DNA from 4 places in the Alkaliphilus crotonatoxidans genome. Region 1 is predicted to be linked to each of the others. Evidence: riboswitches for the same ligand, from Rfam matches in the RefSeq annotation. Region 1 holds a riboswitch; each other region holds the start of a gene.

What was found. Region 1 has a riboswitch for thiamine pyrophosphate ahead of thiD (bifunctional hydroxymethylpyrimidine kinase/phosphomethylpyrimidine kinase). Riboswitches for the same ligand answer to the same signal wherever they lie in the genome.
Positions count from the first base shown of each region.
Region 2: another riboswitch for thiamine pyrophosphate. It lies ahead of thiT (energy-coupled thiamine transporter ThiT); the one in region 1 lies ahead of thiD (bifunctional hydroxymethylpyrimidine kinase/phosphomethylpyrimidine kinase).
Region 3: another riboswitch for thiamine pyrophosphate. It lies ahead of tnpA (IS200/IS605 family transposase); the one in region 1 lies ahead of thiD (bifunctional hydroxymethylpyrimidine kinase/phosphomethylpyrimidine kinase).
Region 4: another riboswitch for thiamine pyrophosphate. It lies ahead of thiC (phosphomethylpyrimidine synthase ThiC); the one in region 1 lies ahead of thiD (bifunctional hydroxymethylpyrimidine kinase/phosphomethylpyrimidine kinase).

Region 1 covers NZ_BAAHXS010000003.1:317,305-325,566, forward strand. The annotation lists gene ACYQ1I_RS02430 (MerR family transcriptional regulator) at 1-89, shown strand, start outside; gene ACYQ1I_RS02435 (FAD-dependent oxidoreductase) at 216-2,123, shown strand; gene ACYQ1I_RS02440 (DJ-1/PfpI family protein) at 2,276-2,881, shown strand; gene ACYQ1I_RS02445 (nitroreductase family protein) at 2,921-3,421, shown strand; gene thiD (bifunctional hydroxymethylpyrimidine kinase/phosphomethylpyrimidine kinase) at 3,556-4,362, opposite strand; TPP riboswitch at 4,541-4,637, opposite strand; gene htpG (molecular chaperone HtpG) at 4,935-6,815, shown strand; gene ACYQ1I_RS02460 (Gfo/Idh/MocA family protein) at 7,015-7,947, shown strand; gene ACYQ1I_RS02465 (helix-turn-helix transcriptional regulator) at 8,001-8,262, shown strand, end outside.
Region 2 covers NZ_BAAHXS010000006.1:55,184-63,445, reverse strand. The annotation lists gene gltB (glutamate synthase large subunit) at 1-736, opposite strand, end outside; TPP riboswitch at 1,088-1,182, shown strand; gene thiT (energy-coupled thiamine transporter ThiT) at 1,251-1,886, shown strand; gene ACYQ1I_RS12350 (MarR family winged helix-turn-helix transcriptional regulator) at 2,148-2,579, shown strand; gene ACYQ1I_RS12345 (ABC transporter ATP-binding protein) at 2,617-4,344, shown strand; gene ACYQ1I_RS12340 (ABC transporter ATP-binding protein) at 4,341-6,212, shown strand; gene ku (non-homologous end joining protein Ku) at 6,382-7,197, shown strand; gene ACYQ1I_RS12330 (ATP-dependent DNA ligase) at 7,201-8,040, shown strand; gene ligD (non-homologous end-joining DNA ligase) at 8,082-8,262, shown strand, end outside.
Region 3 covers NZ_BAAHXS010000005.1:47,040-55,301, forward strand. The annotation lists gene thiE (thiamine phosphate synthase) at 1-50, opposite strand, end outside; gene thiM (hydroxyethylthiazole kinase) at 40-855, opposite strand; gene thiW (energy coupling factor transporter S component ThiW) at 880-1,371, opposite strand; gene tnpA (IS200/IS605 family transposase) at 1,529-2,005, opposite strand; TPP riboswitch at 2,191-2,304, opposite strand; gene ACYQ1I_RS11430 (RDD family protein) at 2,594-3,403, shown strand; gene ACYQ1I_RS11435 (PadR family transcriptional regulator) at 3,415-3,747, shown strand; partial or broken gene ACYQ1I_RS11440 (IS256 family transposase) at 4,119-5,168, shown strand; gene ACYQ1I_RS11445 (hypothetical protein) at 6,062-6,412, opposite strand; gene ACYQ1I_RS11450 (hypothetical protein) at 6,647-7,378, opposite strand; gene ACYQ1I_RS11455 (L-2-amino-thiazoline-4-carboxylic acid hydrolase) at 7,600-8,082, opposite strand; gene ACYQ1I_RS11460 (ABC transporter ATP-binding protein) at 8,121-8,262, opposite strand, start outside.
Region 4 covers NZ_BAAHXS010000006.1:436,934-445,195, forward strand. The annotation lists gene ACYQ1I_RS14100 (toxic anion resistance protein) at 1-12, shown strand, start outside; gene ACYQ1I_RS14105 (LemA family protein) at 48-596, shown strand; gene ACYQ1I_RS14110 (TPM domain-containing protein) at 609-2,162, shown strand; gene ACYQ1I_RS14115 (GyrI-like domain-containing protein) at 2,271-3,122, shown strand; TPP riboswitch at 3,210-3,321, shown strand; gene thiC (phosphomethylpyrimidine synthase ThiC) at 3,440-4,753, shown strand; gene trpB (tryptophan synthase subunit beta) at 5,483-6,685, shown strand; gene ACYQ1I_RS14130 (chemotaxis protein CheX) at 6,992-7,438, opposite strand; gene ACYQ1I_RS14135 (hypothetical protein) at 7,511-7,690, opposite strand; gene ACYQ1I_RS14140 (glutamine synthetase III family protein) at 8,196-8,262, shown strand, end outside.

The sequences.
Region 1 (8,262 bases):
TTAAGGGAGACGTTATCGGTAAAATCATTTTAACAGAAAAGACTAAAGACAAAAACAATTCCTATTTAGAGGTAAATATACCCATTTAGATTGTTATATCTAATTTGCATATTTTTATTTGTTTTTTAACAAACATCCTTGACCCTGGTGCTGCACCAGGGTTTACAATTTTTTTGTATAAGGATTTATACCTGATCTAATAAGGAGGATGAATAATGAAAAGGACAAAAATCAGTAAACCATTACTGTTGGCCCTGGCCCTGGTGTTAGTGGTTTCTCTGCTGGGAGGCTGTACCCAGGAAACAGCCGGCACAATGGAGCCAGGTACCTATTCGGCAGAGGCCAAGGGACACGGAGGCGATGTAAAAATAGCAGTGACCCTGAGTGAAACAGAAATAATTGATATTCAGATCATCAGCCAGTCAGAAACAGAAGGATTGGGGGATCAGGCCCTTGAGAGAATCAAGGAGCAGATATTGGAAACCCAATCCCTGGCTATTGATGCAGTCAGTGGAGCAACCATTTCTAGCGAAGCCATGCTAACAGCCGTTGAAGCTGCCATTGTACAGGCGGGAGGAAATGTCGATGCCTTTAAAAAAGAAAGTGCCCCCAAAACAGGTGAAGGAAAAACAGAGCAGCTGGAAGCCGATGTTATCGTAGTGGGGGCAGGGGCCTCCGGCGTATCGGCGGCTATAGCAGCGGCCGATGAAGGGGCGAAGGTAATTATTATTGAAAAGACAGGTGTTATTGGCGGTGCCAGTAATTTATCCTGGGCCGGTAAGTTCTATAATTCATCTGTTGCCGTTGAAAATGGAGTAGAGGTTGATGCAGAAGAGGAGATCGCCCATTGGATTGAAAACAATCACTGGCGGGTGGATGCTGCGGCCATCAGGCAATATGTGGTGAAGTCAGGAGAAACCTACGATTGGTTGGCTGAAAAGGGATACACTACTCAATTTCTTAATTACATGGGAGAGCAGCTTCACGTATTGCCCCCCTATGAAACCCGTCAGCCTACCCTGAGGGAAATGCTGGCCGATTCCGTTGAAGCTGGAGGAGGACAGGTGATTACAGAAACCACCGCCAAGGAGCTAATAACCAATGAAGCTGGTGAAGTGGTAGGCGTGATTGCAAAGAAATCTGACGGCACAACCCTTGAAATTACCGGTAGAAGTGTTATTATGGCAACCGGTGGCTATGCTGCCAACGCCGAAATGGTCAAGGAACATTTTGGCTTTGAGGGAGTTAATGGCGGTCTGGGACAAAACGTTGGAGAAGGCTTAATCATGTCATGGGAAGTGGGGGCCAAGGTGCCGGATAATTTTGGCGGTCAAATGCTTCATCAGACCCTGGCCAGGGCTACCAATGACTTGAAAAAACAGTTTGATTCCTTTGAAGCAAGCTATCCCCTGATGCTAACCTATTTACCAAACTTTATGAATGTGGGCACCTCAGGGGCCAGATTCAGAGATGAAGCCTACACCTTAACTGCGGTGGCTGCGGCCAACACCAGCGCCTTCCATGGCCCATATCATTATGTAATCGTTTCTCAATCTCAGCTCGAAGCTCTGATGGAAGAGGGGATGAATGGTGTAAAGGCACCGAAGCTGCCCGGTATGCCCCCCGAGTTCTATGCTGACTTTGCAGAGCAATTTACCTTAGATCACCCCTGGGTCAATGCCGGTCAGGTTTTTGATGCCATGGTGGAGAAGGGCCATGGCTTTAAAGGGAATACCATAGAAGAATTGGCCGAAAATGCAGGAATGGATGTGGCAGTATTTACAGAAACCTTTAATCAATACGAAGAGGCCGTTAAAACAGGAGTTGATTCCGAATTTGGTAAAGCCTCTGAATACTTGATTCCCATGGGGGAAGGTCCCTATTATGCCATCATTGCAGAGGTTAATAACCTGGGCTCTGTTGGTGGCTTATTGGTTAATACGAAATTCCAGGTATTAAACCAACAGCGAGTACCAATTAAAGGCCTGTATGCCGTAGGGCTTGAATCAGAGGGTGTATTGTTCAACGATACCTATGTCGGAAACGGAGTTGGAATAGGCTATGCCTTTACGTCAGGAAGACTTGGCGGGGCCTATGCTGCCAGTGAAGCTTTAAAAAAATAATCAAAAAAGGGTGTCTCAGAATAGATGATAAAATCTAGGGCGGGGCGCTCTTTTTTTGTAATTTTATGGTTGATGCTTTAATTTGACTTTTCCCATCTATTGGATATAATAAGAAAAAAAGAATGATAATAGAATGGAAGGGAGGGGCGATCATGATAGATGTTAATATTTTTTTATTTGATGATTTTGAAACCCTGGATGTATTTGGCCCTGTGGAGGTCATTGGAAGGCTAATGGAACAATATCAAATACGATTGTTTTCCTTAAATGGAGGGCAGATTGTCAGCAGGCAAAAAATTACCGTTGTAACGGAAGGGGCCACAGCAATTAAGCCTGGCGGAATTCTCCTCATACCAGGGGGATTAGGAACCAGGGGACTAGTTCATCAGAAGAAGGTGATTGATCTGTTAAAGACTTTAGCAGATGAAGCCGCCTATTGTCTGACGGTTTGTACCGGGACAGCCCTTTTAGCCCAAACAGGGCTGCTTAATGGAGTCAGGGCAACCACCAACAAAAAGGCCTATGATTGGGTGACTTCCCTTAACGACAAGGTGAAATGGGTCTATGAAGCCCGGTGGGTGGCGGATAGTAGATATTATACCTCATCGGGGGTTTCGGCAGGAATTGATATGACGCTGGGCTTTGTTGCAGACCGCCATGGAAAGGCGACATCAAAAGAGATTGCCCAAGATATAGAATACATATGGAATGAAAATGCTGATTTTGATCCCTTTTGTATAAAGGAAGGCAGACAATAAAGTCGCTGATATAAAAATATATAATTTAAGGAGGACCCTATGAAGGAAATATTTGAAAGAAGAAGCATTAGAAAATACACAAATGAAGAGGTTTCAGCGGAAAAGGTCAGGGAACTGCTAAGGGCAGCCATGGCGGCCCCCTCGGCAGGGAACGGGCAGCCCTGGGAATTTGTTGTTGTGCGGGATAAGGGGTGCTTTAACCAAATCATGGAGGTTCATCCCTATTCAAAAATGCTTAAGGATGCCTCAGTGGCCATTGTAGTTTGTGGTGATACCGAAAAAGAAAAATATGGCGGTTACTGGGTACAGGACTGTGCGGCCGCCACCCAAAATATCCTATTGATGGCTCAGCATCTGGGGCTGGGGGCCGTTTGGCTGGGGGTGCATCCCACTGAGGATCGGGTCAAGGCAGTTCAAAAAATCCTATCCCTGCCCGAAGCAGTCATCCCCCTTTCCATTATATCCATTGGGTATCCGGCCGAAGAAAGGAAGCCAGAGAACAGATATGACCAATCTAAAATTCATTACGAGAAGTGGTAGTCAAGGAGTGGTGTTAGGAACAGAGGAAATTAATCAAGTGTTCAAAGCAAATTTAAAGAATGCCTTAATTTATATATACAAACAATTAAAAAGGCCCCAACGGTTGGGGCCTTTTATATTACAACAATTCAGTCTTAAATGGGTCGATTTAATCCCCTTTGATAAAGCTTGTAAAAATGGTGGGTGGGCCCGCAGCCTTTACCGATGGAAAGGGAATGCCTGATGGCCGTTGTAACATAGTCCTTACCATGCTTTACAGCCCCTTGTAAATCCATACCCAGGGCTAAATTAGAGGCTATGGCAGAGGAATAGGTGCAGCCGGTGCCATGGGTGTTCTTGGTATCGATTCTTTCGGCACTAAAATGGATATATTGATCACCGTCATATAGTACATCCAGGGCATCCCCTAGGGCATGGCCGCCCTTTACCAGTACACTTTTAGCCCCCATTTCGTAGATTTTTTTGGCTGCTTGCTCCATTTCAGCTACATTATTAATTTGAAGGCCTGAAATCTTCTCAGCCTCTGGGATATTGGGTGTCAGCAAATCCGCCAGGGGGATAATCTCGGCAATCAAAGTATCGATGGCATCAGGGTCCATAAGGGGGCAACCATTTTTTGCATACATTACCGGGTCAATCACTACATTGGCAGGATGGTATTGCCTAAGTTTCTTAGCCACAGCCATCATACAGGCCGGCTGAGAAAGCATGCCAATCTTCACTGCATCCACCTCAATATCCTCAAATACAGCGTCAATCTGCTTTTCAATCATATCTGGCGTTACATCCTGAATATCAATGACCCGGCTGGTATTTTCAGCCACAACCGATACAATCACACTCATTCCAAAGACACCATGGGCCGAAAAGGTCTTCAGGTCCGCCTGTATGCCTGCACCGCCGCTGCAATCTGAGCCGGCTATCGTTAATACTTTTTTCATATTGCTCCCTCACTTTCATTAATATTGCAGGAGATCATTTAACCCTTAATCAATAAGTATTGACTCAAGAATAGAGCGTTCCTTATAGATTTAAAGGACTACTTTTGTTGAATCTAGTACGGAAGGTAGATAATAAAAAAAGGTGCTTTCTTAATATCAGAAGCACCCATAATTCAATCAACATGAATGATCTGCTTCCCTACGCCAGTATTAGCTGACAGGTTCAAAGGGTCAGGTTTTACCTTCTCAACCAAATGGTCCCCCCGCAAATAGATTTTTTATTTAATTGTAGCACAGAAAAAAAGCCGTCGTCAATCAATCAACTTAATAAAACGATTATTCTTCCTTTTTGTACAAGAAGCTTACCCAATAACCTAAATGGAGGTATTGACACAGAATAAAGAATATGATATATAAAGACTATGGAAATTAGCACTCATTAAACGAGAGTGCTAACACAAAGAGGGCAAAAATCCCATACAGAATTCCTTGAGTAAGGTACTGTTTACATATATAGGAGTGGGACGAGCCTTTAGAATTAAAAGAAATAAAATGAAGGGAGAGGGGTTATTTTGGCAAAGAAACAATTTAAGGCAGAATCCAAAAGACTGCTGGATATGATGATTAACTCAATTTACACCCACAAGGAAATATTTTTAAGGGAGCTTATTTCCAATGCCAGTGATGCCATTGATAAAATCTATTATCGAGCCTTGACTGACGAAAACATAAGCTTCAATCCTGAAAATTATTACATTAAGATTTTCGCAGACAAGGAAAATCGAGTATTAAAGATTTCTGATACAGGTATTGGTATGCTCAAGGAAGAATTGGAGGATAACCTAGGGGTAATTGCCAAGAGCGGTTCCCTGGCCTTTAAAAAGGCAACGGAAATTAAAGATGGTCACGAAATCATTGGCCAGTTTGGCGTTGGCTTCTATTCAGCCTTCATGGTGGCAGAAACCGTTACGGTTATCAGTAGGGCATTAGATGGAGACCAGGCCTATAAATGGGAATCCCACGGGGCCGATGGCTATACCATTGAGCCCTGGGAAAAGGAGTCCGTCGGAACTGATATCATTTTAAAGATTAAAGAGAATACCGAGGATGAAAGCTATGATGAGTATTTAGAAGAATATCGGCTGAAGAGCATTGTTAAAAAGTATTCCGACTTCATCAGGTATCCCATTAAAATGGATATGAAAAATACCAGATTAAAGGAGGGCACTGAGGATGAATATGAGGACTACATTGAAGAGCAGGTCCTTAACAGTATGGTGCCCATCTGGAGAAAGAACAAAAGCGAGCTTACCCAGGAGGATTATGAAAGATTTTATGCAGACAAGCATTATGGCTATGACAAACCCCTTAAGCATATCCACATTAGCGTTGACGGGGCTGTAAGATACAACTCAATTTTATTTATACCAGAAAAAACCCCCTTCGATTACTACACTAAGGAATATGAAAAGGGGCTAGAGCTGTATTCCAGTGGGGTATTAATCATGAATAAGTGCCCTGATCTATTGCCGGACTACTTCAGCTTTGTCAAGGGAATGGTCGATTCCGAGGACTTATCATTAAACATTTCCCGAGAAATGCTGCAGCATGATCGTCAATTAAAGCTGATTGCCAAAAACATCAAAAGTAAAATTAAGAGCGGTCTCTTAAGCCTGATGAAGGAAGAACGAGACAAATATGAAAAGTTCTATGAATCCTTTGGAAGACAGCTTAAATTTGGTGTCTACAACAACTTTGGAAGTGAGAAGGAAACCCTACAGGACCTGTTGATGTTCTATTCCTCTAAGGAAAAGAAGCTGGTTACATTAGATGAATATGTCAGCAGAATGCCGGAGGATCAAAAGTATATTTATTATGCTGCCGGTGAATCCTACGAACGAATTGAAAAACTGCCTCAAATTGAGCTGGTTTCAGATAAGGGATACGAAATTCTATATTTTATTGATGATGTTGACGAATTTGCCATTAGAATGCTGATGAATTATAAAGAAAAGGAATTTAAATCAGTTTCCAGCGGCGACTTAGGCTTTGAGGCCGATGAAAACCAAAAGGCTGTAGAAGAAGAGGCTAAAAACTATCAGGGTCTTTTTGATTCCATGAAGGATATTCTGGCGGATAAGGTAAAGGCTGTAAAGGTCTCTAAAAAGCTTAAGAGCCATCCGGTTTGCCTGTCTAATGAGGGAGACCTGACCATTGAAATGGAGAAGGTTTTAAATGCCATGCCCAATAGTGAAAATATAAAGGCCGAAAAGGTATTGGAAATCAATATTAACCATGAGGTATTTCAATCTCTAAAGGATGCCTACGAAAAGGATCAGGAAAAGCTGAAGCTCTATACCAGCCTGCTGTATGACCAGGCTCTGTTAATTGAAGGACTTCCCATTAACGACCCGGTGGCCTTTACCAATAACATTTGCAAAATCATGAAATAAGCTATAGCAGGTTCCGACTAATGAAAATCGTCGGGGCCTGCTATTGATTTAACTTAACAAATTATGTAAAATATTATTAATCATTTATTAGTATTTTTTCTGGTAACATGATAATGCAGGCAAGGATTTCCACAACAATTTGGTTGGAGAGCTTGCCTTTTTTAATAGGTGTTAAAAAAGTCCAAAGGAAGTGAAGTGTATGTTGAAAATTGCTGTAATTGGATTGGGGGGAATAGCCCAAAAGGCCTATCTGCCGATCTATGGACAAATGGAAAATGTTGAATTTCATCTCTATACCAGAAGCCCTGAAAAGCTCAGGCAAATCAGCGAACAATACCGATTTGCTAAAATTCATCAGACCCTGGATTCAATTATCAGGGCAGGTGTTGCAGGGGCCTTCGTCCACACCGCCACCAGCACCCACCCCGAAATTATTAGCCATTTGCTCAAGGCCCAAATTCCGGTTTATGTAGATAAGCCCATCGCCGATCATTATCAGGAGGCCAAGAAGGTGACGGAGCTGGCAAAGGCCCAGGGGGTACTTCTGATGACGGGCTTTAACAGGCGTTTTGCCCCCATGATCAGGCAGTTAAAGGAAAAACCAAACATCAACATGATTATACTTCAGAAAAATCGCAATAATCAGCCCCTTGCCCCCAGGGAATTTATTTTTGACGATTTTATTCATGTGGTTGACACACTTTTATATTTAATGGATGGACCCCTTAAGCAAATGGCGGTTTATCCTGTTTGGTCAGGCAATTTACTATCAAGCCTTACGGTACAGCTGATGGGGGCTAATAAGGCTGCTACGGCCCTAATGAACCGAGAAAGCGGTGTAAATGAAGAACTGGTAACAGTCTTCACTTCCTCAGGTAAATATCAGGTAGAAAATTTGGTAGCGCTACATCATTATAAAGGCTCGTCTTGTCAGATTGAAAGGTTCGATGATTGGGAAACAACCCTGTATAAAAGGGGCTTTGAACCCATTGTAATGGAATTTTTACAACGGGTGAGGAACCAGGATTTTTCCCAGAAGGAACTGATGGATTCCCTATATACCCATGAAATCTGCGAAAAAATCTTAGAAGGCCTAAGTACCCGGTCAGAGAATATTCCATTGAAATCATGAAGCTTCATGCTACAATTAAATTATCTATAAAACTATAAACAGAGGTGGCAGATATGAATCGAATTGCTATGAAAATAAAAGAGGCCAGGCAGAAGGCAAAAATGACTGAGAAGGAGCTGGCCAAAAAATGCGGTTTGTCTGAGGGATACATTATTCAAATCGAATCAGGCCGAAAGGTGATCAATGAGAAGGCCGCTGAAAATATTTTGAGCAAGCTGGGGGAAAGAATCGATTTTGGCTATGAAGAAGCCTTTAGGGAAGAAGTACCTAAAAAACCCCAGGCAGACAAAGAGCCATCAAAGCCTCGGGAAGAAT
Region 2 (8,262 bases), on a different contig from region 1:
CCCGGCTCCAGGTAGGAAAGGTATTGGTGCTGAAGCGGGAATGGACCAAAACAATGGCACTGGTCAGGTCCTTTTCAGATAAGTCTGGATAAAAGCTCCTTAACTGAGTGGCCGTAAGCATTCCCTTATAAACGATGGTTTGGGAGGACAAGCTGCAAATATAAAAATATTGATGGGCCTCTGGAGCTATATACTCAATTCTTTTTTCTGCCAGCCTTCTGACGATATACAATTTCCTTTCAAAATCAATGTTGACCTTTAAGTCTTCCGATTTTCGAACAAAAAACTGCATTATCCAGGGCATTGACTCTCTTGCTGTCTTTCCCAGGTATTTCGCCTCTATCGGTACCTTTCGCCAGCCGATCAAGCCCAGCCCCTCCTCACAGACAACAGACTCTAATATCGATTTGCATTTTTCTGCCGTCTCCTGATGGGGTGGCATAAAAACCATTCCCACACCATACTGTCCTGCTTCCGGCAGAGAAAGCTCTTTTCCGCAAACCCGTTTAAAGAAAACATCTGGAATTTGCAGCAGAATTCCAGCACCATCCCCCGTATCTTCTTCGCTGCCCTGACCTCCTCGATGGTTCAGATTTTCAAGTATGGTGAGGGCATCCCTCACATTCCCATGGGATTTTATTCCCTTCACATGGGCGATAAAGCCAATGCCACATGCATCATGCTCCCTTTCAGGGTCATAAAGCCCCTGGGCGGGAGGTAAACCATAAGTCCCCATAACATTCGTCCCCCTTGTCAATTTTTAGTTCAGCAGAGCATTGCCCTGCAATGATTTAGTCATTTACGTCTGTCCACAAAATATTTTCTAGAATATTTCGACTATTAAATTAATGTATTCAGTATTATATCATTTTTATAGAATTATTCAATAGATAAAATTGCATTTTTCTTAATTTTCTATATTTTTTGAAAATGTTATCGTTTTCATTTTCTAGCTATTTTACGTAGGCCTATGGGATAAATAGGAGGACTAAGATGTTATTTAGGTTAAACCATAGGGCTGTAATGAAATAAATAGCTTTTTATAAATCATTTGTATTTTATTGAGAATATGTTATAATTAAAATAAAAATATCGCTAGGGGTGCCATTGGCTGAGAGGAGCTTGTCCAACCCTTCGAACCTGTAGGTTAATACCTGCGTAGGGAAGCATTTCAACGTCTATTTAACGTGAAAGGATTTCCTTTCACGTTTTTTGCATCCAAGCGATGGAAGAAAGGATGAATTTTTTACATGTTTGCAAAGCTATTAGAATTAAAACCGGTAACCTGGGCAATCCTGCTGGCCCTTATGGGCAGCGCAGGCCTTCTTATTTATCTTGGAAAAAACCGTAAAAATACTACCTTCAATACAAGAATTATTGTTTACGGCAGCCTTTGTATTGCCCTTTCCTTTGTATTATCCTATATTAGACTCTATCGCTTTCCCCAGGGAGGCAGTATTACTCCCGCCAGTATGCTGCCCATGTTTATTTTTGCAGTGATATTCGGGCCTATTCCCGGTATTATCGCCGGCTTTGCCTATGGCTTTCTACAATTGATTCAAGACCCCTATGTCATTCATTGGGCCCAATTATTTCTCGATTATCCCCTGGCCTTTGGTGCCATGGGCCTGGCAGGGCTTTACCGTAAAAACTTGAGCATTGCCTGCTTAATTGGAGGATTTGGAAGGTTTGTCATGAGCTTTTTATCTGGAGCCATTTTTTTCGCAGATTACGCCCCCGAGGGGATGAATGTCTTTCTATATTCCTTGATCTATAACGGTACCGTTATGGGGGCCGATACCTTACTTTGTCTTGTAATTACTCTAATTCCTCAATTTAATACTGTTTTCAGGCAATTAAAAGGGCAGGCTGAAGTAAAGGCATAATTTATGCCCAAGGCAGACCAGCATCTGGAATCAATCCTGGATGCTGGTTTTTTTATATAAATTTAAGATTTAAAGGGTTGTATGGAGGGACCTAGCAGGGGTATACTACAATTATGTTTCGTATTCAAAAATATTTTAATGCAAAATAAATTGAATCAACAGATTTTTTTCTGCCCGTTGGGTTTAAATCCCTGTGAACCGTTGTTCAGCTTGCATTAAAATAATATAGTTTACATCATAATATTGTCAGGAGGCCAAAGCGTGATTAACGATACGGGAAGAAAAATATTCTATTTATTGAGGGATATTGATTATTTGATTAAGGATAGCATGAAGCATACCTTCAATAAAGGCGGTTTAACGGCTCCTCAGGTGATGGTATTGGCCAACTTAAGTAAAAATGGGCCCATGAAGATCAGTGAATTAAGCCGGGCATTGGGCCTATCCAACAGCACCATTTCCGGCATTGTAGACAGATTGGAAAAAAACAATTATGTACTACGTACAAGAGGCCAGGATGATCGCCGTGTGGTACAGGTTTCTATTGTTAAAGAATCAGAGGAAAAATTTCAGGCTACCTTCCATGAAAAATTGGAAAAAAAATTTAGTGATAAATTTCTACAAACTGATGAAAAGAACCTCAAACAGATTGTAGAGGGCCTTGAATCCCTAAAGGCTTTATTACAGAAATAGTATAAGGCTAACTTTTATACTGACAGGAGAGGATATCATGAAAAAATTATTAAAATATTTAAGGCCTTATGGATCATGGATTGCAGCAGTTTTAGGCCTCATACTGCTGCAATCCATTTCCGAGCTGTTTCTACCAACTCTGTTGGCTGATATCGTAGATGTCGGCATTGTTACCGGCAATACAGGATATATTCTGCGGATTGGAACAATTATGCTATTGGTGGCTGCCGGTGGTGTTCTCTGTGCTATCCTGGCCAGTTACCTGTCTTCAAAAATTGCAACGGGCTTCGGCAGGGACCTTAGAAACATGATTTTCACTAAGGTAGAGGACTTCTCCCTACAGGAATTTGACAAAATCGGGACAGCTACCCTGATTACAAGAACAACCAATGATGTCACTCAGATTCAACAGGTTCTGATGGTTATGCTTCGTCTAATGGTCAGTGCCCCCTTGATGGCCGTCGGCGGAATGATCATGGCCGTCTCTAAAAACCAATCCCTTTCTGTTGTGATTGTGGTGGTCATTCCCCTGCTGGCGGCAGTCATAGGGTTGGTGGCAGCCAAGGGGGTACCGTTGTTTAAGTCGATGCAGGTGAAGCTGGACAAGTTAAATTTAGTGCTTCGGGAAAACTTGACCGGTATTCGTGTTATTAGAGCCTTTAATCAGGTGGATTACGAAAAAAGGCGCTTTAACGAAGCCAATACAGATCTAACGGACACCGCTATTCGAGTCAATAAAATTATGGCCGCCCTAATGCCCTCCATCATGATTATCATGAACTTTACCACCATTGCCATTATGTGGCTGGGCAGCAATCTTATCAATCAGGGCCAGCTCCTGGTAGGAGACCTGATGGCCTTTATTCAATATGTGATGCTGATGATGTACTCACTTATTATGGTTTCCATGATGTTTGTTCTCATCCCCAGGGCTTCGGCTTCTATTCAACGGATTAATGAGGTATTGGAAACGAAAAAAGAAATCATGGATCCAGAAAAGCCAGCTACACACAGCAATCAAAGGGGCTTTGTAGAATTTAGAGACGTTAGCTTCACCTATCCCGGCGCTGAACAGCCTGCCCTTCAAAATATTAGCTTTTGTGCAGGCCCTGGGGAAGTAACCGCCATTATTGGTGGAACAGGATCAGGTAAATCCACCCTCATCAATTTGATTCCCCGTTTTTATGATGTCAGCCAGGGAAGTATATTGGTGAACGGCATTGATATTCGAGATATGACCCAGAAGGAACTTCGTAATAAAATTGGATTTGTTCCCCAGAAAGCTGTCCTGTTCAGCGGCTCGATTGCAGAAAATATCCGCTTCGGCAAGGAAGACGCCAGCCATGGTGCTGTTGAAGCAGCTGCTCGGGTGGCCCAGGCATCGGACTTCATTCAAAATATGAAGGAAGGCTATGACTCTCCCATCTCCCAGGGAGGCACCAATGTTTCAGGGGGGCAAAAACAGCGTCTTTCCATTGCCAGGGCCTTGGTTCGAAGGCCGGAGGTTTATATCTTTGATGATAGTTTTTCTGCCCTTGACTTTAAAACCGATGCAAAACTAAGATCTGCCCTGAAAAAAGAAACCAGGGATGCCACAGTTTTAATTGTGGCCCAAAGGGTTAGTACGGTTATGGATGCTGACAGAATTATTGTGCTGGACGAGGGAAAAATTGCTGGTATGGGTACCCATAAGACATTGCTTGATACCTGTGGTATTTATCGTGAAATTGTTTCGTCCCAGCTGACCGAGGAGGAATTGGCATGAAAATAAGAAAAAAAGCTAAATTGAATGGCGCCTCAAGGGGCCCCATGGGAGCGATCGGCGCTCCTGTAGAAAAGGCAAAGGACTTCAAGGGAACACTAAAAAGGTTGTTGGCATATTTAAAGCCCCGAAGGCTTCAATTGCTTTTGGTATTGATCATGGCCATTCTAAGCACTGCCTTCAGTATTATTAGCCCTAAGGTATTGGGCTTGGCCACTACAAAGCTCTTTGAAGGTTCAATGGCAAGATTGCAAGATTCCTCCAGTGCCGTCGTAGACTTTCAATATATTGGCGGAATTCTAAAGATTTTAATGGGCCTATATCTTGTCAGTGCCTTGTTCAGCTATATTCAACAATTTATTATGGCGGGTATCGCCCAAAAAACAGTCTATGATATGCGTAATGATGTCAATCATAAGCTGGCAAAGCTTCCCCTGGGGTTTTTCGATTCAAGAACCCATGGCGAAATATTGAGCCGTGTTACCAATGATGTGGATAACATCAGCAGTACCCTTCAGCAAAGCCTGACCCAGCTAATTACCTCGGTCGTTACCCTGGTGGGCGTACTGGTGATGATGCTGACCATTAGCCCGCTCCTTACTCTTGTTACAATGGTTATTCTGCCCCTAAGTGCTGTGGTAACAGCCAAAATCGCCAAGCGATCCCAGGTGCATTTTGCCTCCCAACAGAAATCCCTGGGAGAGCTTAATGGTCATGTAGAGGAAATGTACACCGGTCATAGAATTATCAAGGTTTTTAACAGGGAATCTGATTCCATTGATCAATTTAAAAAAATTAATGACGAACTCTATGAGTCCGGCTGGAAAGCACAATTTATTTCGGGAATCATTTTTCCCCTGCTGACCTTTGTCAATAACATCGGCTATGTTATTATCTCTGTGGCGGGAGGTATTATGGTTACCAGGCGAACTATTACTATTGGTGATATTCAAGCCTTTATTCAGTATGCAAGGCAATTTACCCAGCCCATCGCCCAAACCGCTAATATTGCTAATATTCTTCAATCTACCGTAGCCTCTGCTGAGCGGGTTTTTGAATTACTTGACGAGGAGGAGGAGATTCCTGATGAAATAAATCATCAGATTATTGAGCTGCCTAGGGGAGCGGTTCAATTTGATTCAGTAAACTTTAGCTATAAAAAGGATGAAAAGCTGATTGAAGACATGAACATTAAGGTACAGCCCGGTGAAACCATTGCCATTGTTGGCCCTACCGGGGCCGGCAAAACTACCCTGGTAAACCTGCTGATGCGTTTTTATGAAATAGATCAAGGTAAAATTACTGTAGACGGGGTCGACATAAGGGACTTGAAGCGAGAGGATCTTCGACGTATATTCGGGATGGTATTACAGGACACCTGGCTTTTTAATGGTACAATCGAAGAAAATATTGCATACGGACGACGGGGAGCCAGCCATGAGGATATTGTCAATGCCGCCAGGGTCGCCCAGGCAGACTATTTTATCAGAACCCTGCCAGATGGCTACCAAACTGTTTTAAATGAAGAAGCATCCAATATCTCACAAGGTCAGAAGCAACTGATTACCATTGCCCGGGCCTTCTTGGCGGACCCGGCTATTCTGATCTTAGATGAGGCCACCAGCAGCGTTGATACTAGAACAGAAATTCATATTCAAAGGGCCATGGTAGAATTGATGAAGGGAAGAACCAGCTTTGTGATTGCCCACAGGCTTTCAACCATAAAGAATGCCGATTTAATTCTGGTAATGAATGAAGGCCGAATCATTGAAAAAGGAAGTCACTGGCAGCTGTTGAAGCAAAAAGGATTCTATGCAGACCTGTATAACAGTCAGTTTACCAGCAATGGCTATTCCAGCGAGGCCATCTGATGGGATGATTTAAAAAATAATGCTTTTACAATGCCCTAATCCTGAAGTGGATTAAGGGCTTTTTTATTTTTGAATCCATGATCAGGAACTGTTCCTATAAATTAAGTTATTCTTATAGGAATGAAAAATACATTGCTGCAAAAACTAAGAAAAAAAGCGAGGTGTTATTATGCATACAATGTGGAAGGGCACCATCAGCTTCGGATTAGTCAGCATCCCCGTAAAGCTGCATGCTGCCACTGAAGACAAGGATGTTAAGCTGCGGCAGCTCCATAAAAAGTGTAAGAGTCCAATACGTTATAAGAAAGTATGTGAGCATTGTCAAGAAGAGATTAAGCCAGAGGATATTGTAATGGCCTTTGAATATGCACCTGACAAATTTGTTGAGCTACCGCCGGAGGAATTGGAAAAATTGAAAAAGGAGCAGGAGGCTAAAGCGGTGGATATTATCAACTTTGTTAAGCTGGAGGAAATTGACCCCATCTACTTCGATCGTACCTACTACCTTAGCCCTGGTGATGGCGGCGTCAAGGCCTACAGTCTCCTACGAAGCTCCTTGACCAATACAGGTAAAATCGGATTAGCAAAAATTATGATTCGTTCTAAGGAAAGGTTGGCTGCCATTAGGCCCTATGAAAAGGTTTTAATCATGGAAACACTCCATTACCCTGATGAGGTTCGGGCCCTGGAGGAGGTTCCCAACATTCCTGACAATATTGAGCTTTCTCCCAAGGAAATGGATACAGCGGCTCTTTTAATTGATCAGCTCACTGAAACCTTTGATCCTGAAAAATATATAGACGAATATCGAACAGCCCTGATGGAATTAATTCAAGAAAAGCTGCAAAATGAAAAGGGTGTTGAGGCCATGAAAAACGATAATGTAATTGATTTAATGAAAGCCCTTGAGGAAAGCATAGAGAAAACCAAGCCTGCTAAAACACCCCGCAAGAAAAAAAATATACCGGGGCGAAAAAAGGCTTAGTTCATGTTTTTTCCTTTAATGCTCCTTAAAACTGCCCCCGGCCCCTTTTCCTCAAAGGACTATATTTTCGAAAGAAAATTTGATGGAATTCGAATAGAATATTCTAACATAGAAGGACCACAGGTTTTTACCAGGAATCAGTCCCTGGTAAATCATCAATTTCCTGAGCTGCTTTTCCCCTTTGAAGAAACCATGATTTTAGACGGTGAGGCTGTGTCATTGGATGACCAGGGAAATGAAGATTTTGAACGAATCATCAAACGATTTTTTATGAAAAACCAAACTAAAATACAAAAAAATGCCAGGGAAGCCCCCGTTACCTATCTTGTATTCGATGTTCTCTATTATCGCAATCAAGACCTTAGAAATGTACCGCTATTAGAAAGGAAAGCCATTTTACAGGAAATACTGCTGCCCTATTCTAATATTTCAATTATTCCCTTTATTGAGGATGAAGGTCTTGATTTTTTTGAAAAAATCAGAGAGGAGAGCCGGGAAGGGGTTATTGCAAAGAAGAAAGATTCCAGCTATGTCGGAAAACGTTCCTCTCAATGGATGAAAATCATTAACTGGGTAGAAACCGAAGCCCGGATCACAGGCTATCGAAAAAAGGACCGTGGACTGCTTTGTACCCACATGGATGGAAAACCCCTGGGGGTAATCTTAACTGGTTTCGACAGTGTTCAACGACAGGCCTTTTTTAAGATTGCTGAAGGAATCTATTTAAACGAAGATCGAGAGTTTGTCTATCTGCAACCTGTTTTAAAATGTAAGCTGCGGGGCAGAGGCTTTGTCAGCAGCGGTGGGCTGCGTTCAGCCAGCTTCGTTGATTTTATATTATAGCATCAATTGTTGGATTAAAATTTATGGAAGGAGCTATGTCAATGGCTAAGCTAAAGGAAAGATATACTGTCAGTATTGAAGGACAGCAGGTGGATGTTACCCACCCCACAAAATTAATATGGCCCCATATACAAAAGCTGGCATATCTTCAATATTTAATTGAGGTATCCCCTTATTTACTGCCCTATTTAAACAACAGGGCCTTAACAACCATCCGATATC
Region 3 (8,262 bases), on a different contig from region 1:
AAACCTCGATCGGTTACAAGATACAGCCGGTAGCTTACATTAGGCTTCATAGATTTTTCCCCTTTCTATCAGTATTTCCTTTGAAAGGCTTGCAAAGGCATCAATCAGCCGAAGGCGAAAGCTTCCTAAATGGGTTGGGCTGGCCAATTGATCAAAGGCAATTTCCCCTGCTATTCCCATCATCATAATCCCCAACAGGGTTCCATGCAGGTTGGATTCCCCCACAGTACAGCAGGCTCCAATGATAGAAGCCGTCATACAGCCCGTTCCTGTTATTTTCGATAGGATTTCGTGGCCATTTTCAATGCAGTAAACCTGACTGCCATCAGAAACAATGTCAACTACCCCGGTAATGGCCACAACACATTTCAACTTCCTGGCAAGAGAAAGGGCAATTTCCTTTCCGCCTTCCCGGGGGTCGTCCAATGAATCGACCCCCCGGGTCTGACCTTCCATACCATAGATATTTTTAATTTCCGACATGTTCCCCTTGACAACCGCCAGCTGAACATTTTCAATAATATGGCTTACTGTTTCAGTTCTTAGTTTGGTGGCTCCAGCCCCTACAGGGTCAAGTACCACTGGAATACCAGCACGATTGGCCCTTTTACCGGCCAAAACTGACGACTCAACGGTTCGTTGATTCAGGGTGCCAATGTTCAACACCAGGGCCTGGGCCAGGGCTGCCATTTCCTCCACCTCTCCCGGGTCATCGGCCATGACTGGCGCCGCCCCCACAGCCAGGGTAATGTTGGCACAGTCGTTTACGGTTACATAATTGGTAATGTGATGTACCAGGGGCTTCTTTTCCCTTACTGCTTTTAAAAGTCCTCCTAAATGCTCCTTTAGTTCCATAGTTAACCTCCTGAATATGATTTTTTATGCTTCCATGTACTTTTCCAGGCCCAACCGCTTGAGCTGATTTAAGAGGACAAACCCAATGATTACCCCTCCCAGTGAGCTTAGCATAAAGGGCCCCACAAAGAAAAATAGCGCTGCTTCGTTCCCCATTAAATAGTTGGCCAGGGGATAAGCCGCCAAGGCTCCCAAAAAACCTGTTCCCACCAGTTCCCCCGCCATGGCCCAGATGAGTTTTTTTCTACGTTTATAAAATACAGCAGCAAGCCAAACCCCCAGTATGCTGCCGGGAAAGGCCAGCAGCGAACCTGTACCAATGAAATTCCGAAGCAAGGATATGGTAAAGGCCACCCCTGTTCCATAGGCCGGCCCCAGTAGGGTGGCGCTCAGCAGGTTAATGGTATGCTGTATGGGAAAACACCTGGCCGCCCCTACTGGAATATAAAACAGGTGGGCAGTGGCTGTTCCCATGGCACTTAACAGTGCCGCCGCAGTCAATTTTTTTAGATTCATGCTTCACCTCTTTACTTGAATTTTTAAATAATCAAAACTACCCGCTCAGCGGGTAGTTTGCTCAGCCCTAGAAGGGCATGTTACTCGCTTGAGCCTTAAGGCTCTTTGAATGGTTCGCCAACTGCTTGCATTTACGGGCTGCTGCTTAAGCAGCTCTTTACTTCTTTTTGCCTTTCTTTACTTGCTCTCCCGTAAACGGGTCCATATATTCTTGTAGGCTGATTTGATCATTAGCTATATCTTCTTGTATTTGATTTTTCACATACTCTCTTATTGCTTTTTCATTGCGTCCTACCGTGTCCACATAATAACCTCTACACCAGAAATGTCTATTTCCATACTTGTATTTCAAATTCGCATGTCTATCAAATATCATTAGTGAACTTTTTCCTTTTAAATACCCCATCACACTTGAAACACTATATTTGGGTGGTATTGCTATCACCATATGTACATGATCCACGCAGGCTGTTGCCTCCAGTATTTCTACACCTTTTTGCTCACATAACTTCCTTAGAATCTTTCCTATGTCAGTTTTGATCTTCCCATATATAGCCTGCCTTCTATATTTGGGTGCAAAAACTACATGATATTTACAACTCCAGGTAGTATGTGATAGACTATTCTTATCCACTTCGGATCCTCCTTTTGTTTTTAAAATTGGTTGGCGAACCTTTTTTATTCTAACAAAAGGAGGTTATTTTTTCTGCTCATAGCTAAAGCTTTTTGGAACCCCCGGTAGAACCGGGGGTTTTCGATATACAAAAATAAGCACAAATCCCATTGCAAGATTTGTGCTTAATGACGCATGATAAAATATGCTTCTTAAATACACTTTCCTACGCTGGCATGATCCAGATCAGGTATATGGGGATCAAAGACATTACAGGGTCTTTTTCTCAGTTGGCCTTTCCAACTCTCCCAGTGCTTTCAATTCTTATTCAGTTTTAAAAAAAATGAAATACTTTAATTTCATGGTACCATACTGGGGGTGAGTTGACAATAAAATAGAAATTAAATAAAACGACGATATTTAAGGTGGAATAATAAGGTAAAAGATTGAAATTTAATGATATATAGTTCGTCAAATCTTTAAATAAGCTTGGTTTGGAGTACAACAATTTGAATTTTGCATATTGATATAGGCTATTGATTATTAAATAGTAGCGTGATACAATAGGAAAAAGGCTACTGTTCAATAAGTAGTAAGGAGGAGTGATTAATGAAACAATTTGAATACTTGAATGAGCTGAAAGAAAATCTTGAAGGGAAGCTTCCGCCTGATGCTATAAAGGATATTTTAACTGATTACGAAAGCTTTTTCGTATCTGGTAGAGAAGATGGAAAAACCGATGATGAAATATCTGTAGAGCTTGGCTCGCCTGCATTTTTAGTAAAATCCCTTCTTGAACTACATGAGGAAAAGCAAGTAACGCCATTAGATAAACACATCTCTAATCCAGGGCGCAGGTTATGTGCTTACTTTATTGATGCCATAATAGCCGTAGTTCCTGCCTTTGTCATTACATTTGTTTTAGGAAGTGCTATGTTGTCTTATGTTATTTTAATTCTGTACCCAACCCCCTTAGTGGGAACATTAAGCTATCTGGGATATGCCAGCTTTGAGGAATATACAATCACCCAGGAAGAAGTTATTAATATAAACCCCCATGACACAATATCGGTTTCAGAAGATGGAGCAGAAAACATTCAGCAAATTAGTAGAAGGCCAACCCCTACATCAATTGCCTTTGCAATATTCGGTCTTGTATTCTATATGTTCTATTCATTGGGGGCCGCCCTGATTTTCAAAGGCCAGACTGTTGGAAAGAAGCTTATGCACATCAAGGTGTGCCGCTCAGATACATCAAGTATAACAAGGGGTTCTATTTTTAGCCGTGAGTTTTTAGGTAAATTCCTCATAAACTCCATTCCAGTTGTACCCTTAATCTCACTATTCACGATTCTGTTTACCAAAGAACATAAGGCGCTCCATGATATGCTGACTGATACCATTGTGGTGGAAGCTTAGGGGGTTGTATCATGGATACGCAAATGAAAAAGGGTGTACTGGAAATGTGTATTCTATATAAGCTGAAGGATGAGGAGCTTTACGGATACGAGCTTATGAAATCAATTCGACAGTTTTTCCCTGATGTCTACGAAGGGTCAATCTATACCATTCTTCGTCGATTAAACGCAACGGGTTACACCCAAATAACCCAAAGAAAATCCTTGAATGGCCCTGCAAGAAAGTACTATCACATTACAAAAACCGGTTTAGAATATCTCAATCGAATGCTAAAGGAATGGGAAGGGATCGTAAACAGTGTTTCTTCTTTAGGAATTAAAGTTCAGAATCATGACCACCTATAACATCCGTAAAATAGGTGGTCTGCTCTAGCTCTATAAGAGGTTGTTACCGGCCAGCGCCTCCAAGACGCTGGCCTTGCCATTTTCACTAGAACTATAAAGGGTCAAGTTATTATACTGAGTCCCTTCCACCTAACTTGTCTTTTAATACGTCATATATTTTTGCTCTTACATAAAATCTTAATGTTATCTCATTTAGTTCTACTGTGTTGGATATACTTCTCTGAAATGATTTAGTTTCATTATATAACCAAAGCTTTCCAGAGGGTGTAAGATTATTTGTGTAAAGTAGATTTATGATATAATCTACCTAATTCAAAATGGAGGCTTACACTATGGCTAAGAAAAAACGTAATCCCGCTTCTGACGAAGTAATGAAGTATCTGTTTCAAAACTATGAGATCAAGTCTGCCCTGGACATTCAGGAGGCTCTTAAGGACATGTTTGCTGATACCCTGGAGGCCATGCTCGAAGCAGAGCTGGATGATCACCTTGGCTACGCCAAAAATGCTAACAATCAAGCGACCACCAGTAACCGCCGTAATGGTCACAGTACCAAAACCGTGATCGGTCAGTTGGGAGATACTCAGATTAATGTTCCAAATAAAGGCCAGAAGGATGTCGCAGGAATTGAAGAAAAAATCCTGGCTATGTACGCAAAAGGACAATCTCAAAGAGATATTGAAGCCACAATCCAAGACATTTATGGCTTTGATATCAGCCATGAAACAGTTTCAAAGATTACCGACAAAATTATTCCCCTTATCAAAGAATTCCGTAATAGAGCGCTACAAAGGTGCTACCCCTTTGTATTTGTAGATGCCATGTACACACCAGTAAAAACAGAGTCAGGTACAGGCCAGAAAGCCCTTTATAACGTGATAGGAATTGATCCAGAGGGTCATAAAGATGTTCTAGGATTTTGGTTATCCGAAGATGAAAGCAGTAGACACTGGCTACAGATACTAGAAGAAATCAAGAGCCGTGGTGTAGAGGACATAATCTTCATTTCTTTAGATGGACTTCCAGGGCTAGAAGAAACCATAGGAGCCAACTATCCTAGTGCAATCCAACAACGGTGCATTGTTCATCTCATGAGAAATAGCACCAGATATATCCCCCGTAAGCACTGGGCTGAATTTGCTAAAGATATCAAAGGAGTCTATCGAGCGGTTAGTTTAGATGAAGCTAACAGCTTATTCCAAGACTTTGAGACTAAGTGGAAAGAATACGCTGCCGCGTTAGCGGTATAGAGAAACAGCTGGGCATCGGTAGAAAATCTCTTTAACTATCCCAGTCATATTAGAAAAATCATCTATACAACCAATACCATAGAAAGTTATCATAACCAATTAAGGAAGGTAACCAATCGAAAAGGAGCCTTTCCCAGTGAGACAGCACTCTTCAAGTTTGGTCTATCTTAGAGTCACCGATATTAAGAAAACATGGGATCGACCAGTCCAGAATTGGGCAAAAGTACTAAATCAGCTAGTGGTATTATTTAAAGACAGAATTACCCAGCATCTACGATACTAGGCAATAACTTTACACAAATTTCTTGACAGGTCCGCTTTCCATATAATCTTTCCTTTAGTATGTAGGAACCAGTTCCCTTAAAGATATAATTAAAAAGCTTAAAACAATATTAGGGCTATACTTTAGAGATTAATTTGGAACCCTGTTCACCATGAAGGAATAGAATGGAATTGGAGACCCACAAATAAGTAATTGTCGATAGAAAGATGATAAATTTACATTGAATTATATTCAGTATATCAAAATAATGTTAAAATAAAAATAGTTATCGTTAGACTAATGATTAGTATGAAGGTAAAAGTGATGTTTTAGTAAAAACATGTATTAAAGCTTAATTAATGTTCACCTGTGAAAGGAGGTTTTATTTTGAAAAATAATTTACCCATACTAATATCTACTATCTTAGCAATTTTTGTTTGCGCTCGACTTCTCTATATTACAAAGAAAAATGATTATATCTTTGAACCATTTGATATTATCAAAACAAAAAGTTTAGATTCTTGGTTCTTTTTAGCATATGTATTATCCTTTGCATACTTAGCATGGGATTCAAATTTAATTGCATTTAGTATTTTTACTATCACTTTTATACCTACCGTATGTTTTATATATTATAAAAATTATTTAAAGACTAGAGAAAATAAATATCTTCTATATGTTTTATTTTTATCCTTTATCCTAGTGAGTCTTTTTATTTACATGTACAGCCTACGGTTCTACCATAATTAAGATCTATTAAATCGAAGGAGGTGAGTAATTATTTTACCCACCTCCTACTCGATTACTCTTCTACTGCTAACCTAAATTCGTTAAGGGGTAGCCAACCACCTTTAACGTGGTATTTATATTGTTGTTCTAGACGTATCACAGCATTGTCATCTGCTGTTTCAAGCTCATTAAGACATTGTAGAAGCTCATTTTTATATTTATTATAAAATGTATCTCGTGCTACCTGGGCCGCACCTATGAGACCTAGTATTGAACCTGCTAACGTGTAAACTGTTCCTATCAGAAGACCAGCTATAGAAATTACTATACTAGATATTCCAGTGTTTATATCCCCAACCTCTGCTTCCATCTCTCCTCTTGTCATTTCAATAGCTACCCATTTTCTTTCGCCTACATCTGGCATAATAACATCTCCTTTAATTTTTTTATTTTGGTAAGACTCTTCCTGTTGGCCAACTTGTTTCGTCTTACATTATATAAAAAGAGATTTAAGTGAAAAAAATCAACCATTTTTCAAAATTAATTTTAAAATTTTTTAACCCAAATTGCCAAGAAGTCTTCCACCTTAAGTGGTGGTAGTTCACAAAAGGTTGACGATTGAATTTTTCCTTTATCTTATTTTAATAGGGTGCCATTTTTAGGTTAGCTTTAATCGTTTATTCCCAGTTTTATAGAGCATAGCTCGGATTTGCTTCAATCTATTGAAGTTTTCTTCAAAGGAAATACCAGTGGCTTCCTTTAGGCCTGCTTCAAAGTCTTTTTTGTAGCTTAATACGGCATCGGGATACAGGCCAATGACATGGAGCTGGTTCCACCCGGGGATCAGTGGATTATGACGAAATATTTCCACTGTTTCCAGTGCAATAAAATTGTAGCACCATTTCCGTTCCATCATAATGTACTTCATTGCAGGGCCATTGTTGTGGATCATGATTTGTCTAAATTCATCAAGATGGGGCTGGTACACATCAACGTATTCAATGGCGAAAAATAAGGGAAGACTTCGCTGCCGGGCCTGGGGACTGGCTTCTGGATAATTTGAGTTGGGTGTACTAACCAAAAGCTCCCGACGAATCAGCTCTTTTCCTTGAAATTTCGGTAGTCCTCCCAATTCTTCTATAACCTGATCTGCTACTGATCGGTTGTTTAATTCCATTAGCTTTAAATGATTCCATGATAAAAAGCTACCCTTTTTAATATTTTTAAAAAGATATTGATAGACTTCCTGGTTTTTGATTAAGCCCCCCTGCTTCCAAGCTTCGACCCTGGGTAGATAATATAATTTCAAATATTGGATGTACTCTTTACGACGGTTTTTGGGAATATAAGCACTTTCTGCCAGGTAATAGGTATCATTCAACGGCTTCATACGCTAATTCCTTTCATTTTTAATGACAGCTATGATAAACTGCTTATTTTAATTATATACTAGGGCTGGTAAAATTACTGCTCCCCCTGGATTTTTTTATATTCCTTGAAATATCGGCCACATTTAGTATTTTAGCCCCAGTAGACTATAGCAGGGCTTAACGGTATAAAAAAAGACGATTCCTTTAAGAAATCATCTTTTTTTATGGGGTAATTTAACAGTTATTTTACCTTTTTAAAGGCGACTTCACAGACATGATGGCCCTGGGCAATGGTTTTGCCTAAATTGAATTCAAAGGCATCAAATTCATTGGCAATACCTCTGTCTCCCTCCATGGCAATATCACAAAGCTCTGCAATGAGCTCTTCGTCATCTGTGAGTTTTTGCCAGGCTGCCACCAGAGGGCAATAGTGAAATTCGATGTTTAAGGCTTCCTCTGAAACCTGTACATCCATTTCAAAGATTTCCTTTACATTTTCGTTGGCAAAGGCTTCGGTAAATTCCTTTAAATCATCGGTTTCGGGCAGCTTTACCTGGCCATGGAAGCAGCCACAGTTAAAAATTGCCCTTCTTGCAAAATCTGTGCTTAAGCCTTCCTTTTTGGCTTCCTCAATGAGAAGATAAAACCAGGTAGCCCGATGCTCAAAGGCAGCCCTTAAATCTTCTATCGCCTTATTTTTTGGTGTCGGATTATTTTTGATCATTTAAAAACCTCTTTTCCTTCAGATTTAATTAAAATGCTTCAGGTTACAAGACCCAAATATGCCTCTTTAACCTGCTGGTGATTGCTTAATTCTTTAGCGTCACCCTGTAATGTGATTTTCCCTGTTTCCAATACATAGGCCCGATGAGCTACCTGCAGGGCCATATTGGCATTCTGTTCA
Region 4 (8,262 bases), on a different contig from region 1:
AATAAACAATAGAGAATAAGAACGATAAAGGAATAGGAGAAGATAGTATGGAATTTTTTCAAAGACGAAAAAATGCCCAAATTCTGACGACTATTATTGTTATCTTTACCATTTTGATTGGCTTTCGAAGCTCTATGGGCAAATTGAGGACCCAGGCAGAAAGCATATTTTACTTAGGTGAAGAACAGAATGGTGTAGGCATTCAGCAGGATTTAGAGGCCATTATGGCAGAATGCTATAATTTGACGGTGGTGGCGGGCCGTTATTTGGAAAAGGATGATGCCCGGATTCAAGCCGTAATGGATAAAAGAGAGGCCTTGTCTCAGGCTAAGACCCCAGATACTAAGTATGATGCCGTCCAGGAGCTTATTTTCTCATCTGAGGAGCTATACAGGGCTTTGGAGCCATTGCCCCTGTCGGATCGGGATCAGGGCTATCGTAATGGATTCCTGGCGGAGATAAATTCCCGACAGCTAATTATTGAAAGAAGCAGCTATAATGAATATGCCATAGCCTATAATAAGAAACTAAAGGCCTTTCCTGCCAATATTTTAAAAATCGTTACTTCTGTAGCTCCCCTTGAGCTATATGAGTAGTAAGGAGGATGTATGATTAAAAAAACCATTAAACCTATTGTTTGTACGATTATCTTTGCTCTATGCTTAACGCTGTTTACCTTTGGGCAAGGTGCCTTTCCCGAGGCCACTACAGAGTTTTACGTTAATGATTTTGCCAATGTTATTGACAAAGCCTCTGAGGAGCTGATGATCTATAACGGAAATCTTTTGAATCAAATAAATGGTGCCCAGATTGTAATGGTTACGGTGGATTTTACCGGGGGAGTCTCTATGGAGGAATATGCCACAGAGCTGTTTAACCGCTGGGAAATCGGAGACGCAGCAAAAAATAATGGCCTGCTTATTGTGATGTCAATTGGAGACGATGATTACTGGGCGGTTCAGGGGCGGGGCCTTGAGGCTACCCTAAGCAGTGGTAAGATTTCACAAATCCTTGGTGAATACCTGGAGCCCGACTTTGCAGTAGGGAACTATGACCGGGGAGCCCTAGAGGTCTACGCTGCCTTTATTGATGTGCTGGGTGGTACATGGAGTGATAATATTGGTGAGGCCCAAGGGGTTGGGAGCTATGTTTTTGACCATGCCGAGGTGATAGGAAACGACACAAGTAATTCGATCAATCAGGAAAGTACAGCCTATCAAAGGACAAAGGGTGCTGGTGTTTATGTCATGACAGTCAATACCACCGGAAATGAGCATATCCAGGATTATGCCTATCGTATGTTTGATGATATCGGGGCAGGGCCCAGGGATGTACTGCTGCTGATGTCAATAGGCGATGACGATTACTGGATGGTGACCGGAAGGGATATTGAAGGAAGCTTAACCAGTAATAGAGTACAAAACATTCTTGATTCAAATCTTGAGCCCTATTTTGCCAGACAAAATTATGATCAGGGGGCAGGGGAAACTGCCAATGCCCTGTATGGATTCTTTGACAATCATCTCAAAAATTTAGCTACACCAGGGCAGCCCAATCAACCGCAGCCTTCGCAGACAGGAAATAGCTCGGGGGGCGGCTTTATTACCTTTATTGTTATGATTTTCTTCTTAATTATCATAATTGTCCTGGTTACGCAAACCCGAGGAGCCTATTACAGAAGAAGATATGGAATTCCCTTTAACCCCTTTAGTCGTCGTCGAATTAGACGCTATGGTCCTGGGGGCTATTGGGGGCATTATGGCCCGCCACCGCCAGGGGGAGGCTACTGGTATAATGGTCGATGGAATACGACCCCCAGACCCCCAAGAACCTTTGGTAATAACACAGGAAGAACCAATGGTGGCAGTAACGCAGGCCTGGGAGGTGGTGCCGGACGCTCCACCTCAAATCAAAGAAATACTACGCCCAAGCCCAGATCTGGGGGCTTCTGGGGTAGCAGCAGCGGTGGTGGTGGCTCAACCCGTGGGGGCGGTGCCGGTCGTTCTACCTCTAGTCTATTTGGAGGCTCAAGCTCATCCAGCAGGAGCAGTAGACCATCCTCAGGCCGTTCTTCCTTTGGCGGGGGAAGGTCCTTCGGTGGAGGCAGATCCTTTGGAGGCGGCGGCTCAACTAGGGGCGGCGGTGCAGGAAGAAAGCGATAATAGCAAAAAACCTCAAACAAATCATTAACAAATCCAGTCCAACGACCGCACAAAAAGACAGGTAATCAACAATACTCATTGGTAAAATGGAATCAAGGAGTGAGGCATATGACAATGGTAGAGGCTTTACAAAGGGCAATAGATTATATAGAAAATCACCTGCAGGATGAAATTACAATTGAAGGGATTGCTAGACAGGCCCACCTTTCGAGCTTTCACTTTCAGCGGCTGTTTATGATCTTAACCGATATGACAGTGGCTGAATATGTAAGAAGGCGCAGGCTGACCCTGGCCGCCCAAGAGTTGATCAGCTCGGACTGTAAGGTGATTGACCTAGCCCTTAAATATGGATATGACACTCCTGAGGCCTTTTCCAAAGCCTTTCGTAAGCATCATGGAATTACTCCCACTGAAGCACGAAGGGGCAAGGGAAGGCTGGAATCCTATAATCGCCTGAGTATTCAGGTAAACTTGAAAGGAGCGGAACCAATGAAGTATCGTATTGTTGAAAAAGAAAGCTTTGAGGTAGTGGGTAGAAAGCAGACGGTTTCCTTTGATGATATGGGTGAAGCCATTAGCAGGTTTTGGAACCAGCTTAATCAAGACGGCACAGTGGAACAACTGGTAAGGTTAAACAATGGAGAAATCAAAGGAGTAATGGGCCTAAGTGCAGACTATAATACAGAAGAAAACAAAATGGATTACTGGATCGCAGTGGAATCTACCCTAAAGCCTGGGGAGGATTTTGAAGTATTAATGCAGCCTGCCTCCAAATGGGCGGTATTTGAAGTGAGGGGCCCAGTTCCCGATAGTATCAGTAGGGCTTGGAAGCAAATCTTTTCAGAATGGTTTCCATCAAACGGCTACGAACACACAGGGGGCGATTCCTTCGAAGTTTATATCAGTGAGGATCCAACCCAGAACGATTCCTATATGGAAATCTGGATTCCAGTAAAATAGTACATTTTTCAATAACAGAACTATCTAAAGCCAATTGCAAATAAGAGTCAACTATGCTAGTATAAAAGAGTAAAATTAAATAATTACTAAAAAGCACAGGGGGGCTGGAATGGCCAGCTGAGATTAAGAACCGTATTTCTTTGACCCTAATTACCTGAACTAGATAATACTAGCGTAGGGAGTTGTTTATTGGCATAATGCTGTTGAAGAAATATTGATATGCTTATGTTTTAAACACCAATCCTATGGGTTGGTGTTTTTTTATACAGTAAAACATAACTGTTAGGATTAAGATGAACTTGAAAGGAAGTGGCAAAATGAATTACACAACCCAAATGGATGCAGCCCGTAAGGGAATCGTTACAAAGGAGATGACAATTGTAGCAGAAAAGGAGCAAATGGAGGTGGAAATTCTTCGAGAGCTGATGGCAGAAGGTAAAATTGTTATTCCTGCCAACAAAAACCACCATGGCCTTAGCCCCGAGGGAGTTGGCCAGGGCCTCAGGACAAAAATCAACGTCAACCTGGGAATTTCTAAAGACTGTGTCAACATAGACATGGAAATGGAAAAGGTTAAAACAGCCATTGATATGAAGGCCGAGGCTATCATGGATTTAAGCTCCTATGGTAAGACCGAAGCATTTAGACGGGCCTTGATTGATCTGTCACCGGCCATGATTGGAACGGTACCTATTTACGATGCAGTGGGGTTTTACGATAAGGAGTTAAAGGATATAACAGCGGAAGAATTTCTTAAGGTGGTGGAAAAGCACGCAATTGACGGAATTGACTTTATGACAATCCATGCTGGAATCAATCGAGAAGCCGCCCGGGTATTTAAGCGAAATCCTCGGCTGACCAATATTGTTTCCAGGGGTGGTTCATTACTGTACGCCTGGATGGAATTAAATAACAAAGAGAATCCCTTTTATGAATACTATGATCAGGTATTGGATATTTGTGCCAAATATGATGTTACCATCAGTCTGGGGGATGCCTGCCGGCCCGGTAGCATACATGATGCCACTGATGCCAGTCAAATTAAAGAGCTTATTACCCTGGGAGAGCTTACCAAAAGAGCCTGGGAAAAAAATGTACAGGTTATGATTGAAGGGCCAGGCCATATGGCGCTGAATGAAATTGCCGCTAATATGCTGCTGGAAAAAAGGCTTTGCCATGGAGCCCCCTTCTATGTGCTGGGGCCCCTGGTGACGGATGTTGCACCAGGCTATGACCATATTACCAGCGCCATTGGAGGAGCTGTTGCCGCCGCCAATGGAGCCGATTTTTTATGTTATGTAACCCCGGCTGAGCATTTACGGCTGCCTAATCTTGAAGATATGAGGGAGGGAATTATTGCTGCCAAAATTGCGGCTCATGCTGCTGATATTGCGAAGGATATAAAGGGAGCCAGGGAATGGGATAACAAAATGAGCAGGGCAAGGCAAGCCCTTGATTGGAATACTATGTTTGAACTGGCAATCGACCCTGAAAAGGCTAGAAGATACAGGGAAGAATCGACCCCAGAGCACGAAGATACCTGCACGATGTGTGGTAAAATGTGTGCCATGAGGAATATGAACAAGGTAATGGCAGGGAAAAACATCAACATATTAAGGGAAGAAGACTAGTACCACTATTGGGGAATTTGACTACGATAGCCCCTTAATTTAGAGGCTAGGTATTAGCTCTCGCCTGAACCTGGTATCAAGAAGGTCCCTAAGATCCTTTCAGAATGAAATGGGTTTTAGGGACTAAAATTTTTAATTAATAACCATTGACACCCCTAAATGAATACTGTATAATCATACAAAATAAGTTCAAATTCGATGACTGGAAAGAGTAGATAAGCAGCGATGGCCAAGCGAGTCGGGGATGGTGGAAGCCTGATGCAAAGGTGCTTATGGAATGGCTCCAGGAGAAGCAGTGGGAAATCCTTATGGAGAGTATCATGAAGCCGTAGGCCTCACGTTATAGAGGCAGGGTATCGAAAACAAGGCTTTGTTTTCCGTACCTGGAAAAGTGAGATAGATTACATCTGTCTAAGCTAGGTGGCAACGCGGAATGATAACATTTCGTCCTATAATTAGGATGAAATGTTTATTTTTTTGTATCAAAGAGCTTAGGAAGATGGGTGTAACTGTCTAATTTGGGTGGTACCGCGGAGTAAAGAGTATTCCGTCCCTTTTTTAGGGATGGCATGCTCTTTTTTTATTATATAGAAAGGGGGGATTTGGCAAAATGACTTAAATATGACGGTCAGCTCTTGGAAATGAGAAGTACCCTTTAGTCATTAGTAAACAGATAGTGGACGATCGGTAAAGTTAAGAAAAAGAAATAGAATAAGGGAGGAAAAGAAAATGAAGAAAAAGACATTACCCATAAGATTCGGTAGATTTGGCGGCCAGTACGTACCTGAAACTCTGATGGATGCTTTAAATGATCTGGAGCAGGAATTCCTAGCTGCCAGAGAGGATGTAGAATTTATCAAGGAATATCAATATTATGTCAGGGAATACTCCGGCAGGCCTACACCGCTATACTATGCCCAAAACCTGACCAAAGCCCTGGGGGGTGGGAAAGTCTATTTAAAAAGGGAGGATTTAAATCACACAGGAGCTCACAAAATTAATAATGTCATTGGCCAAGTGCTATTGGCAAAAAGAATGGGGAAAAAGCGAATTATTGCCGAGACCGGAGCAGGCCAGCATGGGGTGGCGACTGCCACCATTTGTGCCATGTTTGATTTACCCTGTGAGATCTACATGGGAAAGGAGGACGTGGTGCGGCAGTCTTTGAATGTATTAAAAATGGAGCTGTTGGGGGCCAAAGTTAACAGTGTATCCTCAGGAACCGCCACCCTGAATGATGCCGTTGATGAGGCCATTCAAGACTGGATTGTCAATTCAGAGGACACCTTTTATCTCCTTGGGTCAGTGGTGGGGCCTCATCCCTATCCCACCATCGTTAGGGATTTTCAGCGAATTATTGGGGACGAAGTGAGGGTACAAATCCTTGAAAAGGAAGGGCGCTTGCCGGATTATTTGATTGCCTGCGTAGGGGGCGGAAGCAATGCAATGGGACTTTTTTACCCCTTTAAGGAAGAATTAGCAGTTAAGCTGATCGGGGTAGAGGCAGCAGGGAAGGGAATCAATACCAGTGAACATGCAGCTACCCTCACCAAGGGTTCGGTAGGAGTGATCCATGGTATGATGACCTATTTGTTGCAGGATCAACAGGGTCAGGTTATGCCAGTTCACTCTATTTCATCAGGGCTTGATTACCCCGGTGTAGGGCCGGAGCACGCCTTTTTCCATGAGACAAAAAGGGGGATTTATGAAAGTGTGACGGATGATGAAGCTATGGAGGCACTACAGTATCTAACTCAGAAGGAAGGGATTATTCCAGCCCTTGAAAGTGCCCATGCCATTGCCCATTTAATGAAGCTGGCGCCTCAAACCAAGCAAGAGGAGATTATTGTAGTGAATTTATCGGGCAGGGGAGATAAGGATATGAATACAGTACACCAATATTTAGGGGGTAAAGTCCCCAAAAAGGTATGAAATGAAAGGCATCAATTATAATGCCAAGGCACCTATTCTTTGTCTCCAGGTTTGATAAATATTTCAAGGATTTCAAGGGGGAATCTATCTAATTATAAGAGTCTAAGTTTTCAGGATGTTAAATTTATGGTATGTTTATGCATAATATTCCATACCATTAAATGCTTAGATGATAAATTATATTTATCCTTAAAAATAAGTAATGACCGCCTGAAAAGACGGTCTTTACTATTTTGAGAGTAGATAAATAAAGAAAGAATTAAAATTTAAAATCTTTTACTTTAGTAAATTGGTTTTGAGGTAATACTATATACTAAATCCAATATTAAGTTCAATTTTCCCCGACGGAGTTTCAAAATCAATTGTCAAGGCTTCTTGAGGATCAATATCGGCAGCCTTCATTACAATGGCGGGTGGACTAATTTGCAGTGTTAATCCAGCAGATGTCAGCATGGTGGAAGCCATACCTGCAATCATGCTTGATAGCTCTCCAATGGCACTTTTAGTCATTTCCTCTGTGGGAGCCATCCCCATCATCATGGCTGAGGCTATATTACTTGCAGTATTCTGGGGCATGGATAGGGCTATGTTGCCCTTTAGATCACCCTTTAAGGCAATTATTGTAGAAAGATCAGAATCAACATAAAAACTGCTTTTTTTAGTCATATTCCCCCTTTTAATATTCATAATGCCTAACTGTTCCAAAGTTTTAGTGAAGGCCTCGAGAAAGGGATTAATATATTTAACTTCCATAAAATTCTCCAATCTATTTCATTTTCAAAAAGCCATGGCGGTCAGCTGATCGTATACAATACAGCAGGGGTTTTAATCCTTAAAATAGCTTTCCTTGGCATGTAAATCATCAATTAGCTGCAAAATTTTGATACGTTGATAAGCCATAAACTCTAATTCTCTTGTACTGATCTGTTCCTTGTGGCTTTCAATCCTTGCATCTAGTTGATTAACCACTGTCATTAAGTCATTAACTGCTTGCATGCTTAACATATTTTCAGCTCCTTTCAATATATTACTATATTCGTCTCTTTTTATAAACAACTTAATACTTTTAGTATAATATGACTATGAAAAATGAATAGTTTGAACTAGTAACTGCAGCACTAATATACCCGGTTCAATTGTTATCACACCCTATTACTTGAAAAAAATTGCTAAAAATTGCAGATAGGAGGATGATAACCAGCCTTTGATAAATTTTTACTTGTATTTTAATGAATGTGGGTGTACAATCTGTATATATATTCTAATTTTACTTATAAATAAAAGGTTGCATATTTTAAAGATGTGTAGTAAAATAGGTATAGAAAATTCAGAAATTCAAATTTAATAAGCTGACAGGCAGTGTATAAGGGCAATGGGGTCCAGTTAAATTAGCTTACGCTGTCGGTAAAATGACTATTTGGTCTTGCGAGCAAAGGCGTTCTCAAGTTTTATTCGAGAACGCCTTTTTATATTTTTGCTTAAACAAATTATGATTCAAGGGGGACTTGATATGAGCAGTGAAAAACAATCAATCAGCGAAATTTTTGGGGCCAATGTGTTTAATGATGCCGTTATGA